One region of the Streptomyces sp. NPDC046859 genome, then DNA from elsewhere that is predicted to be linked to it. Evidence: riboswitches for the same ligand, from Rfam matches in the RefSeq annotation. Region 1 holds a riboswitch; each other region holds the start of a gene.

Region 1 (6,560 bases):
GGGCAAACCCGCCCCGGACGTCTTCCTGGAGGCGGCCCGTCGCCTGGGCGCTGATCCGGCCGCCTGCGTGGTCCTGGAGGACGCGGCACCGGGTGTGGCGGCCGCCCATGCCGCCGGGATGCGGTGTATTGCCGTGCCCTATGTGGCCGCCGAGGCCGACACGCCGCAGTTCGCGACGGCGGCGCTGCTCGTGCGCGGCGGTCAGGAGGAGTTCACGGCCCGCTCGGCCTACGCGTGGCTGCGCGGGGCGGCCTGATTCAGGACCGGCGCCGCGGCTTGCCGCCTCGGTGGGCGCCGCCGCCCTTGGCGCCCTTGGCCCCGCCCTGGGTGCCGCGACGGCCGCCGCCGCTGCCGGACCGGCCGCGTGCGGCGCCGCCACCGGACTCGGGGCGCTTGCGCCGGGGCTGCTCCTCGGCCGCCGGGGCCTGCGAGGTCGTACGCCCCCGGGTGCTGTTGACCGTGCGGCCGCGCACCACGCCGATGAAGTCCTCGACCAGGTCGGTGGTCGCCTCCTGCGGCCAGGACAGGGCGACGCTCGACTGCGGGGCGTCGGCCAGGGTGCGGTAGGTGAGGTCCTTGCGGTGGTGCAGACGGGCGAGCGACTGGGGGACGACGAGGAGACCGACGTTGGCCGCCACCAGTTCCACGGCGTCGGCGGTGGTCGCGGGCCGTTCGAAGCCAGGCCGGCCGGGCGGCCGCTCCCAGCCGAGGACGTCGTCCAGGGGGTGGAAGACCACCTCGTCGGCCAGGTCCTCCATGGTCACCTCGTCGACGGCGGAGATGACGTGGTCCTTGGGGACGACGACCACGGTGGCCTCGGTGTAGAGCGGGATCGCGCTGAAGAACTCCCGGTCGACCGGGAGCCGTACGAAACCGGCGTCGGCGCCGCCGTCCCGCAGCAGCTCGGGCGCCTCGGCGGCGGTCGCCGCGTGCAGGGTGAGGGGGACGTCGGGGAAGCGTTCGTTCCAGATCCGCACCCATTTCGCGGGTGTCACTCCCGGGACGTACGCGAGCCGGAACGAGGAGGGTGCCGCCGAGCCTGTCACCTGGCCAGGTTACCGGCCGTGGTCGGGGGAGGTTCACCCGGTGGCTACCCTGGACCCCATGACGTCGCACCACACCACTCAGTCCATGAAGCCCGCGACCGCGGCGAAGAAGCTGGGTGTGTACCTCGAAGCCACCCCCGCCGAGTTCCGGGAGGGCGTGGTCACGCGCGCGGAGCTGAACGCGCTCCAGGCCGACCCGCCGCAGTGGCTGCGTGACCTGCGGCGCGACGGCCCGCATCCGCGCCCGGTCGTCGCGCAGAAGCTCGGCGTGTCCATCGCGGGGCTCGCCCGCGGGGGCGTCACCGAAGCCCTGACCACCGAGCAGATCGAGGCCCTGAAGCAGGAGCAGCCCGAGTGGCTGGTCAAGGAGCGGGCGACCCAGGCCGAGGTCCGCAAGGAGGCGGCCCGGCTGCGCCAGCGGGACGCCGAGCGGGCGGCGAAGGACGCCTGATCCCCGCGTGAGCGCGCTCCGGTGACCGCGCGGGAGCGGTCACCGGAGCGCGTCGGCGGATGTCAGCTGTCGTAGTCCACGGTCAGCGACTCGGAGACCGGGTACGACTGGCAGGTCAGCACGTACCCGGCGTCGACCTCGGCCGTCTCCAGCGCGAAGTTGCGCCGCATGTCCGCCTTGCCGTCGGTGACCAGCGCCCGGCAGGTGCCGCAGACGCCGCCCTTGCAGGCGAACGGCAGGTCGGGGCGGGTGAGCTGGGCGCCGTCGAGCAGAGTCCGGTCCCGCGGCAGCGCCGCCGTGGTGGAGCGCCCGTCGAGGGTGATGGTGACCTGGCTGACGGGCCCTTCCGGCCCGCTCTCCACGTGCCGCGTCTCGCGTACCGGCTCGTCGTCGGCGTAGAAGAGCTCCTGGTGGACCCGCTCGTCCGGGACGCCGAGTCCGGCCAGTACGCGCTGCGCGTCGCGCACCATGCCGTGCGGCCCGCACAGCCACCAGTGGTCGGCGCTCTTCGCCTCGACCAGCGCCTCGACGAGCGTGGCGAGCCGTTCGGCGTCGATGCGGCCGGACAGGACCTCGGCCTCGCGGGGCTCGCGGGAGAGCACATGGGCGAGCTGGAAGCGTGCCGGGTACAGGTCCTTCAGGTCGGCGAGCTCGTCGGCGAACATCACCGTGTCGGTGCGGCGGTTGCCGTAGAAGAGGGTGACCGTCGAGCGGTCGTCGGCGGTGAGGACGGACTCGGCGATGGACACCATCGGGGTGATGCCGGAGCCCGCCGCGATCAGCACGTGGTGGCCGGGGGTGCCGAGGTCGGGGGTGAAGGCGCCGGTGGGGGCCATCACCTCCACGACGTCGCCGGGTCGCACGTCGTGGACCAGCCAGGACGAGAACAGCCCGCCGGGCACGACCCGGACGCCGATGCGCGGCCGCGCGCCGACCGGCGAGCAGATCGAGTACGACCGCCGCTCGTCGCGCCCCTCGATCTCGCGCCGTAGCGTCAGCGACTGCCCGGGGGCGAACGCGAACTCCTCGGCCAGCTCGTCCGGGATGTCGAAGCCGACGGCGACCGCGTCCGAGCACAGCGGCTGCACGGCGGCGACCCGCAGCCGGTGGAAGGCCGGACGGCGGCGGACGCGCGGGCGGGGCGCGGCGGCCGTCTGTGCTTCCCTCAGGCCTTCCATCAGATCTCCTTGACGTACTCGAACGGCTCTGCGCAGGCGCGGCAGCGCCACAGTGCCTTGCAGGACGTGGCGGCGAACCGGGAGGTCTCCTCGGTGTCCGCCGAGCCGCAGCGGGGGCAGGCCACGGCGTGCTGGGTCGGTGACAGCACGAGCGCGACGGGGCCGCCGCGCGGCGCGGGGCCGGGTGGGGCGATGCCGTGCTCGGCGAGCTTGGCGCGGCCGGCCGGGGTGATCCAGTCGCTGCTCCACGGCGGATGAAGCACGGTGCGGATCTCCACGCGCGGGTATCCCGCCGCGCGCAGGCGCGCCGCGACGTCGGCCCGCATCTCGGCCATCGCCGGGCAGCCGGAGTAGGTGGGGGTCAGGCTCGCCACGACCGTGCCGTCCTCGGTCATCTCGACGTCCCGCAGGACGCCCAGGTCGGCGAGGGTGAGCATGGGCAGCTCGGGGTCCGGTACCTGGGCGGCGATGTGCCGGGCGCGCCGGGCGTCGAGCAGGGTCGTCACCATGTCGCCTCCGGATGTGCGCGGGCGACTCCCTGCAACTCGGCGAGCAGCGGGGCGAGATGCTCGGTGTGCTCGCCCTCGCGTCCGCAGCCGGGCAGGGGGCGGTACATGGGCATGGGCAGTCCGGCCGCGTCGGTGACCTGCTTCAGGTCCGCGACGACCTCCTGCCGTACGTCGAACGCGGTGAACAGCTCGCCCAGGTAGGGCGCCACCTGTTCCTGCGCACGGCGCATACGGCGGTGGGACTCGTCGGTGCCGTCGCCCAGGCGGACCGCCCACTCGGCGGCGTACTGCCGGTGGTAGCGCAGCTCCTTGGCGCCCTTCGCGGCGATCGCCGCGAGCACCGGGTCGGGGTGGGACGCCAGCCGCTCGAAGTGCGCGAGCCGCCAGCTGGACAGCACCAGCAGCCGTACGATCGTGAACGCGAAGTCGCCGTTGGGGAGTTCGGCGAGGCGGACGTTGCGGAAGCCGGCGGCGTCGCGGAAGTACGCGTACGCGTCCTCGCCGCGTCCGGTGCCGTCGGTCTGGCCGGCGCGGGAGTAGAGCAGCCGGGCCTGCCCGAGCAGGTCGAGGCCGATGTTGGCGAGCGCGACCTCCTCCTCCAGCTCGGGGGCGCGGGTGACCCACTCCCCCAGGCGCTGCGCCGAGACGAGCGCGTCGTCGCCCAGCGCGACGCACAGCGCGGCGAGCGCGGCGGCGTCGACGTCGTCCGGGATGGTGGTGTCCACGCCGTGCAGCGGGTCCTCGAAGCCGGTGCCGTAGGCCCAGCGGGTGTCGTCCTCGTGTCCCTCGGCGAGGGTCAGGTAGACGTGGTCGTCACTCATGCCCTCTCCTTCAGATGTGGGGGACGTCGTCGGGGATGTCGTAGAAGGTGGGGTGGCGGTAGACCTTGTCGGCGCTGGGCGCGAAGAACGGGTCCTTCTCGTCGCGGGTGGAGGCGGCGATGTGCTCGGAGCGCACGACCCAGATGCTGACGCCCTCGTTCCGCCGGGTGTACAGGTCGCGGGCGTGGGTCAGCGCCATCCGGTCGTCGGCGGCGTGCAGCGAGCCGACGTGGACGTGGTTCAGTCCGCGCTTGCCCCGGACGAACACCTCGTACAGCGGCCAGTCCTGCTTTCCGGTGCTCATGCCACCGCTCCCTTCTCCGCGCGGGCGGCCTGCTTGGCCGCGTGGGCAGTGGCCGCCTCCCGCACCCAGGCGCCCTCTTCGTGGGCGCTCCTGCGTCGTTCCACCCGCAGTGCGTTGCACGGGCCGTCACCCTTGATGACCCGCATCAGCTCGTCCCAGTCGGGCGTGCCGAAGTCGTGGTGGCCGCGCTCGGCGTTCCAGCGCAGCTCCGGGTCGGGCAGGGTGACGCCGAGCTTCTCGGCCTGCGGGACCGTCATGTCGACGAACCGCTGGCGCAGCTCGTCGTTGCTGTGCCGTTTGATCTTCCAGGCCATCGAGCGGGCGGAGTTGGGCGAGGAGTCGTCGGGCGGCCCGAACATCATCAGGGAGGGCCACCACCAGCGGTTCACAGCGTCCTGGACCATCTCCCGCTGGGCCTCGGTGCCGCGCATCATCGTCATCAGCAGCTCGTAGCCCTGCCGCTGGTGGAACGACTCCTCCTTGCAGATCCGCACCATCGCGCGCGCGTACGGGCCGTAGGAGCTGCGGCACAGCGGCACCTGGTTGCAGATCGCGGCGCCGTCCACGAACCAGCCGATGACGCCGACGTCGGCGAAGCTCGTCGTGGGGTAGTTGAAGATCGAGGAGTACTTCTGGCGGCCCTCGATGAGCCGGTCGGTCAGGTCGGCGCGGTCGGCGCCCAGGGTCTCGGCGGCCGAGTACAGGTACAGGCCGTGACCGGCCTCGTCCTGCACCTTCGCGAAGAGGATCGCCTTGCGGCGCAGCGAGGGCGCCTTGGTGATCCACTCACCCTCCGGCTGCATGCCGATGATCTCCGAGTGGGCGTGCTGCGCGATCTGCCGGATCAGCGTGTTGCGGTAGCCGTCCGGCATCCAGTCCCGCGGCTCGACGCGCTGGTCGCGCGCGATCGTCGCGTCGAAGTGCTCCTCAAGCGGCCCTTGTGGGGGCGCCTCGGTGGAGTGTGAGGTCGTCATCGCTCCCGCTTCCCAACCGACCATTCGTTCGGTGCCAGTGTGACGTGTTTCGCCGAGTGGAGCAAGACCCTTGAGACCAACGGCGTCACTACCCTGCGTGACCACGCGGGCGCGCCGTGACGCGAACCGACCCGATCGCAGCCACCGGCGTCGAAGGTCACAGAAACGTATCGGACATTTCGCACGTCAACCTTCACTGCAGGCACACAAGTTGGCTAAGTTATCGGCTCAGGACGCGCGTTGAACTCCGGCGGACCCCGTCGGGACGAGCGGCCTCCGCCGAATCGGCGTGCCCTGCGGGGCCGCGGAACCGGGGACCCAACCGAACCATGGGGTGAATCGACCCGAGGCCGTGACGGGCCGGGTCGTAGGGCACACCTTCCGACGCGAACGCCCGAACCCGTCAGCTAACTCGGTAGGCGGAGTACGGAAGGAGCACGTCGCCCATGGCGCCGGAACGCACCGGTATGCGCAACTCCGCGCTCGCCTCGGCAGCAGCCCTCACCTCGGTGGCCCTGCTCGGCCAGTCGGCCGGTGCCGCCCAGGCGGACGAGGGACCGAGCCGCGAGGAGGTCAGCCGGCGGGTCAGCTCGCTCTACGACCGGGCCGAGACCGACACCGGGACCTTCAACGCCACCCGCGCCTCGTCGACGGGACCGCGCAAGCGCGCGGGCGGCCCGGCGACCTCGGGGCGTGACGGTGACGGCGGCCGGGGCTCGGCCCCGCTCGACGAGGTGGCCCGGCAGTGGTTCGACGTCGCCCGGTCCAAGCTGGGCCCGACGGTTCCGGCCGTGCTGCCGAGGGACCGGATGCCGGAGCGGTCCGCCCCGGCCCGGTCCGCACGCCCGTCGGCCGGCGACGGCGCACGGGAGATATCCGGCCGCACCGCTTTGGAGCTGCCCGCCGGATCGTCCGCACCGGTCGCCGAGTTGACGGCCGGAACCGCCCGCTCGGCAGTCATGGGAGAACTCACCGCGGGTCCGGTCGCGGCGCTGCCCGCGGCGACCACGCCGGCCCTCGAATCCGGGGCGGCCCCGGCGCTGCCCGCCCCGGCCACCGCGGATCCGGAAGCGGCGCAGCGGTCCGTGCTGCGCGCGAGCAAGGAACGCAGCCTGCGCAAGCTGGCACAGGCGCGCGAACTGTTGTCCGCGCGCGCAGGCCGTACCACCCCGGCCCTGGAGGCCCCGCCGGCTGCCCCGGCATCGTTCCCGCCCGCGGCGCAGACCCGGTGGGACGCCCTGGAGGCGCAGAGCCCCGCCGATCTGACGACGGTCCCT
Region 2 (6,560 bases), on a different contig from region 1:
GTACGCCAGGCGGCTCGTCGGCCGGTTCGGCGGCGGCGGTCGGGGCCGGGCTGGTGCCGCTGGCCACGGGGAACGACGGCGCCGGTTCGGTGCGCATTCCGGCGGCCTGGTGCGGGGTCGTCGGCCTGAAGGCGACCAACGGGCGCTTCCCCACCCGGGATTCCACGGGGCTCATGGCGCCGGGCGTGCTCACGCGCCGCGTGGCGGACGCGGCGGCGTACTGGGCCGTGGTGTCCGGCGACGCGCCCTCCCGCCCCCACGGCCCGCCCCTCCCGGCCGCCCTCTGGTCCCCCGACCTGGGCTTCGCCTCCCCCGACCCGGAGGTCGTGGCGGTGGCACACGCGGCCGCCGTACGACTCCGCGAAGCCGGTGTGGTGCGGCTGCTCCTGGACGCGCGGGACGGGGTCCGGCTCGACGACCCGGCCCCGGCGTGGCTCGCCCTGCGCGGGTCCGAGGCCGGCCCCTCCCCCGAGGCCGCCCGGCGCCTGCGGGCGGGCAACGACCGCCGGCTCGCCGCTCTCTTCCGCCGGACGCACCTGCTCCTGACACCGACGGCCCCCACCCCGCCGCACGGTCACCAGGGCCCCGGCGAGCGGTACTCGACGGCGCTCACCTGGGCGTTCAACCTGAGCGGGCATCCGGCGATCAGCATTCCGGCCGGATTCGGGCCGGACGGTTGCCCCGTGGGACTCCAACTGGTGGCGGCGCACGGGCAGGAGACGGCACTGCTCGCGGTGGCGGAGGCAGCCGAGGGCACGCTCGGTCCCTGGACGCCAGCTACTTGCGTACGCATATAATGCAGATGCACTTAATCGCCGTGCGCTCTGTTCGCGCGTGTTCACTGGGGGATCCATGAATCGCCGCTTCCTGTTCGTCCTCGGCAGCAGCCGCCCCGACGGCAACACCGAACTGCTGGCCCGCCGGGCCGCCGAGCAATTGCCCGAGGGAGTGGAACAGCAGTGGATCGACCTCACGGCACATCCACTGCCCGACTTCGAGGACCTGCGCCACGACAGCGACCATGTGCGGCCGACGGAGGGGAACGCGGCCGTACTGCTCGACGCCACCCTCGCGGCCACGGACGTCGTGATCGTCTCGCCGCTGTACTGGTACTCGGTGTCCGCGCACACCAAGCGCTACCTCGACCACTGGTCGGGCTGGCTGCGCACGCCCGGCGTCGACTTCAAGGACACCCTGGCCGGGCGCACGCTCTGGGGCGTGACCGCGCTCGCCCACGAGGAGCAGGTGGTCGCCGACCCGCTGATCGGCACCCTCAACAACTCGGCCGCCTACATGGGGATGCGCTTCGGCGGGGTGCTGCTCGGCAACGGCAGCAAGCCCGGGGACGTGCTGCGGGACACCGGGGCCCTGAGCCGGGCCAAGACGTTCTTCGCCCAGGACGCGCCGCTCGCCCGCTTCGCGTACCAGACGGGCTGAGCGCCACTCGGTGATGCCCGGTGACAGCGGCCCGGCCCCGAGGCCGGGCCGCTCGCGTCACTCGGCCGAGTCGGCCGCCTTCACGAGCGTGGCCTTGTCGACGGCGCCGACGTAGACCTTGCCGTCGTCGGTGACGAGGGCGTTGATCAGGCGCGTCGAGAACACCGTGCCCGAACCGAACTTCCCGGTGGCCTTGTCGCCCAGGGAGTCGAGGAAGCCGCCCAGGTCGCCACCGACCTCTGCGCCCGAGGGAACGCCCGCGCCGCCGGTGTCGAAGACCGCCACCGTGTTCCAGCCCTCGCCGATGGTCCGGGGACCGTCCTCGGGGCCCTTCGAACCCTTCGAACCCGCGGAGTCCTTGGAGCCGAACTCCTTCTCGAACTTCTTGCGGAAGTCGTCCTCGGACCTGCCCTCGCCGTGCCGCGGGGCGGCCTTGTCCACGTCGCCCTCCTCGGTGACCTTCGCACCCTTGGGCGGGGTGAAGTCGAAGGTGGAGGCGGCGGGCTTGGCGAAGCTGACCTGGGTGAAGCCGGCGTCGACCACGGCGGCGCCACCGCCGGCCGGGGTCAGCGTGAACTTCAGCGGCAGCCCGGTCTTCGCGTCCACGGCCACCGTGATCGCGCCGACCGTGGTGCCCGACTGCTTCGGCTCGATGAGCAGCCGGTAGGCGTCCCGCCCGGCGACGTGCGCGGTGCCGTCGACGGTGACCGACGTCGTGTCGTCGACCGCCTTCAGCGCCTCCTCGGTGAGCTCCTTGGGAGTGGCCGGAACCTCGTCGAGCTTCCCGTGGCCCTCGGCCTTCTCCCGCTCGGCCTCATCGGCGGTGGCGTGGAAGACCTCGTCCGACTTGCTGTCGTAGCCCCAGACGTCCTTGCCGTTGTGGATGAGGCTGTACTCGGAGGCGTTGTCCAGCAGGGACAGCTTCTGCCGGTCGTCGCCGTCGACGGCGACCCGCAGCGTGTGCGTGCCGGAGGCCAGCTCGCTCAGCTTCGCCGAGGGGTCGGCGGACGAGCCGTCGCCCGAGCCCGACCCGGTGAGGCCCGAGGCGAGACCCGACTCCAGCCCACCGAGGTCGGGCAGCCCCAGATCCGTGGTGATCTTGAACGTGCCGGACAGCTGCTGCACGTCCGACTTGGCGATCTTCTCGACCAGTTGCTGCGCGGTGAGGTCCGGCAGGTCCGGGTCCCCGGCGTCGGCGAGCGCCGGGACCAGCCCGATCGTCGCCGCCGCGATCCCCACCACCGTGACCGGGACGACGTACCGAGCGGCCTTGCGCCGACCCGCGCGCAGGTCGTCGCCCTCCCCCGCGGTCGTACTGTCGTCGACTTCGTACGGTGCCATGTGTGCCCTACCTCCGTCGTCGGCGGCGGCCGTCCGTTCGTCTGTCGCCCGCGAGTCTCACGACCCGGCAAGGTCCACCCCTGAGCCGCCATTCTCACCCGAATCGGTGAGGAGTGGTGTTTCCGTGATGTCCATCTGACCAAATCGGTCAGGGAGTTTCGTCAACCTGCGGAGCCAACTCCGTGTACACCTGCGGTATGACGCCGGAGGGGTGGACCTCCCCCGACCCGTAGGGGTCGGGGGGTGGGGCGAGGAGGGGAAGGGTGGCCGCGGGGGCAGTGCCGCGGCAGGGACGCCGGGCTTCAGGCGGCCCGGTGCACGACGGCGTCGCACAGCTCCATCAGGGCGGCCTTCGCGTCGTTCTCCGGCAGGGGCGCCAGCGCGGCGCGCGCGTCCTCCGCGTAGCGGACCGTGTCCCGCCGGGCCTGCTCCAGCGCCGGGTGCTCACGCAGGGCGGCCAGCGCCTCGGCGAGCCGGGCGTCCTCGCTCAGGTCGGAGTCCAGCAGCTCGCACAGGGCGATGTCCTCGGGCAGCCCCAGACGCTCCGCGCGCTCCCGCAGCCGCAGCACCGGCAGGGTCGGGATGCCCTCGCGCAGATCGGTGCCGGGTGTCTTCCCGGACTCGCGGGAGTCGCTCGCGATGTCCAGGACGTCGTCCGCGAGCTGGAAGGCGACGCCGAGCCGCTCCCCGTACTGGGTGAGCACGTCGACCACGGTCTCGTCGGCGCCGGACATCATCGCCCCGAAGCGGCAGGACACCGCCACCAGCGACCCGGTCTTGCCGCTCAGCACGTCGAGGTAGTGCTCCACGGGGTCCCGGCCGTCCTGCGGCCCGGCCGTCTCCAGGATCTGGCCCGTGACCAGCCGCTCGAACGCCTCCGCCTGCACCCGCACCGCCTCGGGCCCGAGGTCGGCCAGGATGTGCGAGGCGCGCGCGAAGAGGAAGTCGCCGGTGAGGACCGCGACGGAGTTCCCCCAGCGGGTGTTCGCGCTGTCGACCCCGCGCCGGACCTCGGCCTCGTCCATCACGTCGTCGTGGTACAGCGTCGCCAGATGGGTCAGCTCCACCACCACGGCCGACGGCACGATCCCCGGGGCGTACGGGTCCCCGAAGCGCGCGGCGAGCATCACCAGCAGCGGCCGGAAGCGCTTTCCGCCCGCCCGCACCAGGTGCTGGGCGGCCCCGGTGATGAAGGGGACCTCACTCTTGGTGGCTTCGAGCAGTCCCTCCTCGACGGCCGCCAATCCGGCCTGGACATCGGCTTCCAGAGCCTGGTCCCGCACGCTCAGCCCGAACGGCCCGACGACGGTCACGAGGGGTCTCCTGTCTGCTGGTGTCTTTCGGCTGGTTACACGGTTTGTCGATAGGTCGCTGCCATCACTCAAGTCAGCGTATCCGGTCACGTTTCGATCACCGATGCCGCCCACCCGTCCACCACGGGCGACATCGGTTCACGGTCGGTATGTTTTTTGATCACCCGATAAGGATGGACATTCATCGTTTTATCGGTACGTCACTGTGTGTAGCCACCCACTCCCCCACGCTTTCCCGAACCGAAACTGCGTTCGACTCTTTGAGGGATACGCCGCGGGTCCGCGCGACACCCCCGCTCCCGTCTACCCCGACCCGCCCTCCGGACGCCTCCACGCCTCCTCAACGACCGACACGAAGGGCGAGGTTCCTGCGAGCCGGCGAGCCGGGCGCGCCGCCACCCTTTCGCACCTTTTGCTCCGCACCCGCAAAACGGACTCTCCGGACTCAAGGGGCAGATGGGCGCGTTGACAGTGAGTTTTTCACGTGCAGGCAATAACAGGGGAGTTGGAGCCATTGCCCGATTTGCCGCTGTTGTGATCTCCGTGAGTTGGGTCACGCGACCCCGCATCGGCCCCTCCGCCGCCGGAGCCCGTCGACCCCTTGCCACAAAAGCGAGTTGAGAATTGGCAACCGCAAAGGATCAAGCGCCCCATACGCCTCAGACCATGGTCAACTAGCACGTCAGGTGATTGCGGCACTTGTTCCCTACATGTGCTGTCGCATACGTTCCCGCTCTGTCGGGCGGACGCCGAATCCTGCCGCCGCCCGAGTCATCCACCTACACAACGCACTCGCACGGCAGGAGCGGGGGACCCAGGTAAGTCGCCGTACCGCACGCCTCGATGGCGCGCCGGGACGGCTAGGGGTGAAGTCACGTCGTCCTACGGCGGCGTGGCCGGGCAGCTCCCGCCCGAACCCGACAGCTCACCTCGCAGGCGCCGGAGAGGAACAGCGCCATGTCCCGAGGCAAGCACCGCCGCACCCGTACCAGCCCGTTCGCCCGGCGCGTCATCGCCGCCGGAGCCGGTACCGCCGCTCTCGCGCTCCCCCTGCTGGGCGCGACCACCGCGAGCGCCGCCGAGCCCGCCAAGGCCCCCACCGTGGCCAAGGTCGGCTCCGTCAGCTACACCACCAAGAAGGGCGACACCCTGTACGGGATCGCCGACCGCTACGACGCCCAGGGCGGCTGGCAGCAGCTCTACAAGGACAACCGCAAGGCCATCGGCGACGACCCCCGGCTGATCCACCCGGGTGTCGACCTGAAGGTCCGGAGCACGAAGAAGGCCGAGCCGTCGAAGGCGAGCACGGCGTCCGCCCCCGTCAAGAAGTCCGCCGTCGCCCAGGCCACCCAGGCCTCCGCGAAGACGTACGCCGACAACCTCGACGGCTGGATCCGCGAGGCGCTCGACATCATGGCGCAGAAGGGGATCCCCGGTTCCTACGAGGGCATCCACCGCAACATCATGCGTGAGTCGTCGGGCAACCCGGCCGCCATCAACAACTGGGACTCCAACGCGATCGCGGGCACCCCGTCCAAGGGTCTCCTCCAGGTCATCGACCCCACCTTCGCGACGTACCACGTGCCGGGCACCGCGTACGACCCGTTCGACCCGGTCGCGAACATCACGGCCGCCTGCAACTACGCGGCCGCTCGCTACGGTTCGATCGACAACGTGAACGGCCCCTACTGAGCCGTGCCGGCTCTCCCCCTCCCATAGGGGGAACTTGCCGCCGGGGACCTCTAGTAGGGGAACTCGGCCAGGCTGCGGGCGAACAGTCTCTCGAGGACGACGGCGATGCCGTCGTCCTCGTTGGACAAGGTGATCTCGTCCGCGACCGACTTGAGTTCGGGATGCGCGTTGGCCATCGCCACACCGTGGGCGGCCCAGTCGAACATGGGGATGTCGTTGGGCATGTCCCCGAAGGCGATGGTCTCGTGCGGGCCCAGGCCGAGATGCTCGGCGGCGAGCGCGAGGCCGGTCGCCTTCGTGATGCCGCTCGGCTGGAGTTCGACGGTGCCCGGCCCCGACATCGTGACCGTCGCCAGCGAACCCACCACCGCGCGGGCCGTCGCCGCCAACTCGTCGTCCGACAGAGTCGGATGGCGCAGCAGCACCTTGCTGATCGGCTCGCACCACAGGTCCTCGCGGTGCCGCACCCGCACCGCCGGCAGCGTCGGGTGGGGCATCAGATAGCCCGGCTCGATGAGCGTGAGCCCCTCGACTCCGTCCTGGTCGACGGCCGCGTACACCTGCCCCACCTCGGCCTCGATCTTGCCGAGGGCGGTCTCCGCCAGGTCCCGCTCCAGGGTGATGGACCACAGCAGCCGGTCCTGGCCGGCGTCGTAGAGCTGCGCGCCCTGCCCGCACACCGCCAGTCCCCTGCTGCCCATGACCTCCAGGAGGGGCCGCACCCTGGGTGCCGGCCGTCCCGTCACCACGAGATGCTGGGCACCGGCCATCGCCGCC
Region 3 (6,560 bases), on a different contig from region 1:
TCCGCCTGGCCGGCGCGCCCTCCCTCGGCTGGCTGGACGTGAAGACCTCCGGTGACGTCGAGGTGCCCGTGATCGAGGCGGCCGTCGACGAGGAGCTCGCCCGCTTCGCCGCGGAGGGCCCCACCGCCGAGGAGATGGAGCGCGCGCAGGCGCAGCTGGAGCGCGAGTGGCTGGACCGGCTCGGCACCTGCGCCGGCCGCGCGGACGAACTGTGCCGCTACGCAGTCCTGTTCGGCGACCCACAGCTCGCCTTCACCGCCGTGCGGCGCGTGCTCGACGTCACCGCCGAGGAGGTGCAGGCGGTCGCCCAGGCCCGGCTGCGCCCGGACAACCGCGCGGTGCTGGTGTACGAGCCGGTGGCCGGTGAGGCCGAGGACGCCCAAGCCCCCGCCACCGACGAGAACGAGGAGTCGGCGCAGTGACCGAGCTCGCCAGCATGGAGTTCCACCCGCAGCCCCAGGCCGGCGCGCCCCGGCCCTGGGCGTTCCCGGCCCCCGAGCGCGGCACCCTGGACAACGGCCTGACGGTGCTGTGCTGCCACCGCCCCGGACAGCAGGTCGTCGCCGTCGAGGTCCTCCTCGACACCCCGCTCGACGCCGAGCCCGCGGGCCTGGACGGTATCGCCACGATCATGGCGCGGGCCCTGTCCGAGGGCACCGACAAGCACACGGCCGAGGAGTTCGCCGCCGAGCTGGAGCGCTGTGGCGCAACCCTCGACGCCTACGCCGACCACCCCGGCGTCCGCGTCAGCCTGGAGGTGCCGGTCTCCCGGCTGCCGAAGGCGCTGGACCTGCTCGCCGACGCGCTCCGGGCGCCGCTGTTCGCCGACGCCGAGGTGGAGCGCCTGGTGCGCAACCGCCTGGACGAGATCCCGCACGAGCTGGCCAACCCCTCGCGGCGGGCCGCCAAGGAGCTCGCCCGGCAGCTGTTCCCGGCGTCCTCGCGTATGTCCCGCCCGCGCCAGGGCACCGAGGAGACCGTCGCCGGCATCGACTCCGCGGGCGTACGCGCCTTCTTCGAGCGGCACGTGCGCCCCGCCACCTCCACGGTCGTGGTCGTCGGCGACCTCACCGACGTCGACCTCGACACCCTGCTCGGGGACAGCCTGGGCGCCTGGACCGGTTCGCAGGGCGAGCCGCGGCCCGTCCCGCCGGTCACCGCGGACGACACCGGGCGCGTCGTCATCGTGGACCGTCCCGGCGCCGTCCAGACGCAGCTGCTGATCGGCCGGATCGGCCCGGACCGGCACGACCGCGTGTGGCCGGCGCAGGTCCTCGGCACGTACTGCCTCGGCGGCACCCTCACCTCCCGCCTGGACAAGGTGCTGCGCGAGGAGAAGGGCTACACCTACGGCGTGCGCGCGTTCGGGCAGGTCCTGCGCTCGGCGCCGGACGGCACCGGCGCCTCGATGCTCGCCATCACCGGTTCCGTCGACACGCCCAACACCGGCCCCGCCCTGGACGACCTGTGGACCGTCCTGCGGGGGATCGCGGCCGACGGACTCACCGACGCCGAGCGGGACTTCGCCGTGCAGAACCTCGTCGGGGTGGCGCCGCTGAAGTACGAGACGGCCGCCGCCGTGGCGGGCACCCTGGCCGACCAGGTCGAGCAGTACCTGCCCGACGACTTCCAGGCGAAGCTGTACCAGCAGCTCGCCGCCACCGGAACCGTCGAGGCCACGGCCGCCGTCGTGAGCGCCTTCCCGGCGGACCGCCTCGTCACGGTTCTCGTCGGCGACGCCTCGGCGATCCGGGAGCCCGTCGAGGCCCTCGGCATCGGTGAAGTCACCGTCGTGACGGCCGAGTAGAGCACCCGCCGGCCCCGCGGCGGGCCCGCGCGCGAGGGGAGCCCTGGTGACGGCAAAGTCACCAGGGCTCCCTTATGCCCGAATTGGGGCGGAGGTTGCCTGTCTGCCCTGTGGGATGCGCTACAAAAGCCGCGTTCCGTTTGGGAATTGAACGCGGCCCCGCTTAGCGTCATCCGGGCTGTCCGTCAGGCAGTGCGCCGCGCCCGCGGCACCGGACAGTCATCGCCGAGTCCCCGTATGGCGCGAGCCAGGGGAGCCGGGGACCCATCGCAGTCCCTGGGGTGAATCGGACGCCCGCGCAGCCGCGAGGGGGTCCGTAGGAGACCTTCCTGCTCCGAACCCGTCAGCTAACCCGGTAGGCGAGAGGGAAGGAAAGGACCAGCCACCACATGGCGTTCAGCTGCGCCACGGGGAAGAACCGCCCCTCCGGGAAGCACCGCAAGCCCGGCCGGTTCGAGCGCACCACGGCCCGTGCGGCCGGTGTCGCCGCCATCACCGCCACCGGCGTCGTGGGCACCCTCGCCGCCCCCGCGCTGGCCGCCGAGCCCGCCGCGGAGCAGACCGGCCTCATCCCGGTCGTCGTCGTCGAGGACTCCATCGCCACCCAGATCGACGCGCAGGCCGCCGCCCAGGAGCGGGCCGCCGCCGAGGCCGCCGCCCGCAAGGAGGCCGCCCAGGAGGCCGCGCGGCACAAGGCCGCCGAGAAGGCCAAGCAGGAGCGGGAGGCGAAGGAGCGGGCCGCGCGGGAGGCCGAGCGCAAGCGCCTGCTGTCCTACGTGGCCCCGATAGCCGGTTCGTACGTGTCCACCGCGTACCGGTCCGGCGGCGCGGTCTGGTCCTCCGGCAGCCACACCGGCATCGACTTCCACGCCGCCAGCGGCACCTCCGTGCACGCGGTCGGCGCGGGCACCGTCGTCGAGGCCGGCTGGGGCGGCGCCTACGGCAACAACGTCGTGATCAAGATGAACGACGGCACCTACACCCAGTACGGGCACCTGTCGTCGGTCGGCGTCTCGGTGGGCCAGACGGTCACCCCCGGCCAGCAGATCGGCCTGTCCGGCGCCACCGGCAACGTCACCGGGCCGCATCTGCACTTCGAGGCGCGCACCACCGCCGAGTACGGCTCCGACATCGACCCGATCGCCTACCTGCGCGCGCACGGCGTCGCCCTCTGACGCCTCCGCCCGCCTTACCGCAGCCCCGGCTCCCGAGCCGGGGCTTTCGGTCTTTCTGGACAACGGCTGTCCAAAAAATATCCATGGATTCCGGCCCGCCGTCGGAAATTCACGCTTCTTGCCATAGAGTCGCTGAACACACGTCATTCGTCGACGTTTCACGGGGATTAAGGCGGAGGTCGGCATGCGTATTCCGGCGCACTCGGTGTGCACCGCGATCCGGGACGACATCGTCGCCGGTGTCCTGGAGCGCGGCGGCCGTCTCACGGAGGAAGTCCTCGCCCGCCGCTACGGCGTCTCCCGCGTCCCCGTGCGCGAGGCGCTGCGCACCCTGGAGGCGGAGGGCTTCGTGGTGACCCGCCGGCACGCGGGCGCGTGCGTGGCCGAGCCAACCGAGCAGGAGGCGGCCGACGTGCTGGAGATGCGCACTCTGCTGGAGCCGCTCGGCGCCGCCCGGGCCGCCCAGCGGCGCACGGAGGCCCATCTGAAGGTGCTGCGCGGCCTGGTCAGGCTGGGTCAGGAGCGGGCCAGGCGCGGCAACAGCGAGGATCTGCGCTCGCTGGGCGGCTGGTTCCACGAGACGCTGGCCCAGGCGTCCGGCAGTACCGCGCTGACCTCGACGCTGACCCTGCTGCGCCACAAGATCGCCTGGATGTTCGCCGTGGAGGCGTCCGCCGACCCGGTGGAGTCCTGGGCGGAGCACGGCGCGATCGTCGACGCGGTGGCGCGCGGCGACGGTGAACGCGCCCGCGCGCTCACCGCCCTGCACACCGAGCGCGGGCTGTCCGCGCACCGGCTGCGCTTCGGCTCCGGGAGCGACCGCGCGGAGCGTGTGAGGAATTCGCAACATGCCGTAAACATGCCGAGCCTGCGCGATTAACACAGCCACCGTATACAAAGAAGAGCAATTCCGGGGCGGCGAATTCACGCTGCCCTTTTCCGGCTGTCCGGGGAATTCCGCAGCCTGCCGCCGTGAAATTCCACGCGAGCCGGCCGGGAAAGGCGAAGCCGCGCCCGTCGGAAAGGCGGACGCGGCTTCCGTGCCGTGCGGGAGGCCCGCTCGGGCCGCTCAGACCGTCTCGGGCAGCTCCTCGAGGCCCTCGGCGACCAGCTTGGCGAGACGGTCGAGGGCGGCGTCCGCACCCTCGGCGTCGGAGGCGAGGACGATCTCCTCCCCGCCCTGGGCACCGAGGCCCAGGACCGCCAGCATGGAGGCCGCGTTGACGGGGTTGCCGTCGGCCTTGGCGATGGTCACCGGGACGCCGGTGGCCGTGGCGGCCCGGACGAAGATGGAGGCGGGGCGGGCGTGGAGACCCTCGGCCCAGCCGACGTTGACGCGGCGCTCAGCCATGTGTTGCTGCCCTTCGGTGTTCAGGGTTGTCTAGACCAGTTTCCCACACCAGGGGTGCCCGGCGGAACGGCCCGGGTGCCGCTGCCTCGACGACCGCCGGAGCCGGTGGGACGTCGGGAACAGCCTGCCTCGCGCCGGTGCCGTGCGCGAGCCGTAACCTGGCCCCATGCAGAGCGCCTCGGACCGGCACGTGTACCCCGCCCACTGGGAAGCCGACGTGGTGCTGCGCGACGGCGGCACCGCGCGCATCCGCCCCATCACCGTCGACGACGCCGAGCGCCTGGTCAGCTTCTACGAGCAGGTGTCGGACGAGTCGAAGTACTACCGCTTCTTCGCGCCCTACCCGCGCCTGTCCGCCAAGGACGTCCACCGGTTCACCCACCACGACTTCGTGGACCGGGTGGGACTCGCCGCCACGGTGGGCGGCGAGTTCATCGCCACCGTACGGTACGACCGCATCGGCGCCGACGGGACGCCCGCGTCCGCCCCCGCCGACGAGGCCGAGGTCGCCTTCCTCGTCCAGGACGCCCACCAGGGACGCGGGGTCGCCTCCGCCCTGCTCGAGCACATCGCCGCGGTCGCCCGGGAGCGCGGCATCCGCCGGTTCGCGGCCGAGGTGCTGCCCGCCAACACCAAGATGATCAAGGTGTTCACGGACGCCGGGTACACCCAGAAGCGCAGCTTCGAGGACGGCGTCGTCCACCTGGAGTTCGACCTGGAGCCCACCGACCGCTCGCTCGCCGTGCAGTACGGGCGGGAGCAGCGCGCCGAGGCCCGGTCCGTGCAGCGCCTCCTGGCGCCCGGCTCCGTCGCCGTCATCGGAGTCGGCCGCACCCCCGGCGGCGTCGGCCGCGGCGTCCTCGGCAACATCACGGACGCCCGGTTCACCGGCCGGGTGTACGCGGTGAACAAGGCGTTCCCCAAGGACCTGCAGGAGATCGACGGGGTGCCCGCGCACCGGTCCGTGCGCGAGATAGAGGAGCAGGTCGACCTCGCGGTCGTCGCCGTCCCGGCCGAGCACGTGCCCGAGGTCGTCGCCGAGTGCGGCGCGCACGGCGTCCAGGGGCTGGTCGTCCTCGCCGCCGGATACGCCGAGAGCGGACCCGAAGGGCGCGAGCGGCAGCGCGCCCTCGTACGGCAGGCGCGCAGCTACGGCATGCGCATCATCGGCCCCAACGCCTTCGGTGTCATCAACACCTCCGAGGACGTCAGCCTCAACGCCTCCCTCGCCCCCGAGATGCCCCGCCCGGGCCGGATCGGGCTGTTCGCGCAGTCCGGCGCCATCGGCATCGCGCTGCTGTCCCGGCTGCACCGCCGCGGCGGCGGTGTCACCGGCGTCACCGGCGTGTCCACGTTCGTCTCGTCCGGCAACCGCGCCGACGTCAGCGGCAACGACGTCCTCCAGTACTGGTACGACGACCCCGACACCGACGTCGTCCTCATGTACCTGGAGTCCATCGGCAACCCCCGCAAGTTCACCCGCCTCGCCCGGCGCACGGCGGCGGCGAAACCCCTGGTCGTGGTGCAGGGCGCCCGGCACGGCGGCGCCGCCCCGCAGGGGCACACCGTCCGCGTCACCCGGCTGCCGCACGCCACCGTGTCCGCGCTGCTGCGCCAGGCCGGCGTGATCCGCGTCGACACGATCACCGAGCTGGTCGACGCGGGACTGCTGCTCGCCCGCCAGCCGCTGCCCGCCGGACCCCGCGTGGCGATCCTCGGCAACTCCGAGTCGCTCGGCCTGCTCACCTACGACGCCTGCCTCGCCGAAGGACTGCGGCCCCTGCCGCCGCTCGACCTGACGACCCAGGCGTCGGCCGCCGACTTCCACGCCGCCCTGTCGCACGCGCTCGCCGACGACGCCTGCGACGCCGTCGTCGTCACCGCGATCCCGGCGATCGGCGACGCCTCGACCGGGGACGCCGAGCTCGCCGAGGCGCTGCGGTCGGCCGCGGAGCAGGTGCCGGGCAAGCCGGTCCTGGTGGTCCACGTGGAGCTGGGCGGCCTGGCCGAGGCCCTGTCGGCGGCGGCCAGCACCGCCCCGCGGACCACCACCGCGCCCCGCGGCAGCGTGCCCCGCCCGCACCCCGTCCGCCCCCTCGCCTTCCCGGCGGAACCGCCGACCGGACCGGACGGCGACCCCGCCGGCGCACCCCGCCTGATCCCGGCCTATCCGGCCGCCGAACGGGCCGTCCGCGCGCTCGGCGAGGCCGTCAAGTACGCCCAGTGG

The links. A riboswitch is a leader RNA that binds a small molecule or an ion and turns the genes downstream of it on or off. The one in region 1 is predicted to bind cyclic di-AMP.
Region 2: another riboswitch for cyclic di-AMP. It lies ahead of ABZ899_RS21690 (transglycosylase SLT domain-containing protein); the one in region 1 lies ahead of ABZ899_RS15800 (C40 family peptidase).
Region 3: another riboswitch for cyclic di-AMP. It lies ahead of ABZ899_RS17555 (M23 family metallopeptidase); the one in region 1 lies ahead of ABZ899_RS15800 (C40 family peptidase).

Annotation. Positions count from the first base shown of each region.
Region 1 covers NZ_JBEYXR010000009.1:30,642-37,201, forward strand. The annotation lists gene ABZ899_RS15760 (HAD family phosphatase) at 1-256, shown strand, start outside; gene ABZ899_RS15765 (LysR family substrate-binding domain-containing protein) at 258-1,046, opposite strand; gene ABZ899_RS15770 (DUF5997 family protein) at 1,105-1,497, shown strand; gene paaE (1,2-phenylacetyl-CoA epoxidase subunit PaaE) at 1,560-2,675, opposite strand; gene paaD (1,2-phenylacetyl-CoA epoxidase subunit PaaD) at 2,675-3,184, opposite strand; gene paaC (1,2-phenylacetyl-CoA epoxidase subunit PaaC) at 3,178-4,005, opposite strand; gene paaB (1,2-phenylacetyl-CoA epoxidase subunit PaaB) at 4,016-4,309, opposite strand; gene paaA (1,2-phenylacetyl-CoA epoxidase subunit PaaA) at 4,306-5,283, opposite strand; cyclic di-AMP (ydaO/yuaA leader) riboswitch at 5,551-5,721, shown strand; gene ABZ899_RS15800 (C40 family peptidase) at 5,730-6,560, shown strand, end outside.
Region 2 covers NZ_JBEYXR010000014.1:91,428-97,987, forward strand. The annotation lists gene ABZ899_RS21670 (amidase) at 1-797, shown strand, start outside; gene ABZ899_RS21675 (NAD(P)H-dependent oxidoreductase) at 853-1,437, shown strand; gene ABZ899_RS21680 (DUF2092 domain-containing protein) at 1,495-2,778, opposite strand; gene ABZ899_RS21685 (polyprenyl synthetase family protein) at 3,081-4,091, opposite strand; cyclic di-AMP (ydaO/yuaA leader) riboswitch at 4,869-5,043, shown strand; gene ABZ899_RS21690 (transglycosylase SLT domain-containing protein) at 5,049-5,783, shown strand; gene ABZ899_RS21695 (HAD family hydrolase) at 5,834-6,560, opposite strand, start outside.
Region 3 covers NZ_JBEYXR010000010.1:132,428-138,987, forward strand. The annotation lists gene ABZ899_RS17545 (pitrilysin family protein) at 1-422, shown strand, start outside; gene ABZ899_RS17550 (pitrilysin family protein) at 419-1,807, shown strand; cyclic di-AMP (ydaO/yuaA leader) riboswitch at 2,021-2,184, shown strand; gene ABZ899_RS17555 (M23 family metallopeptidase) at 2,197-2,982, shown strand; gene ABZ899_RS17560 (GntR family transcriptional regulator) at 3,167-3,862, shown strand; gene ABZ899_RS17565 (HPr family phosphocarrier protein) at 4,052-4,333, opposite strand; gene ABZ899_RS17570 (GNAT family N-acetyltransferase) at 4,500-6,560, shown strand, end outside.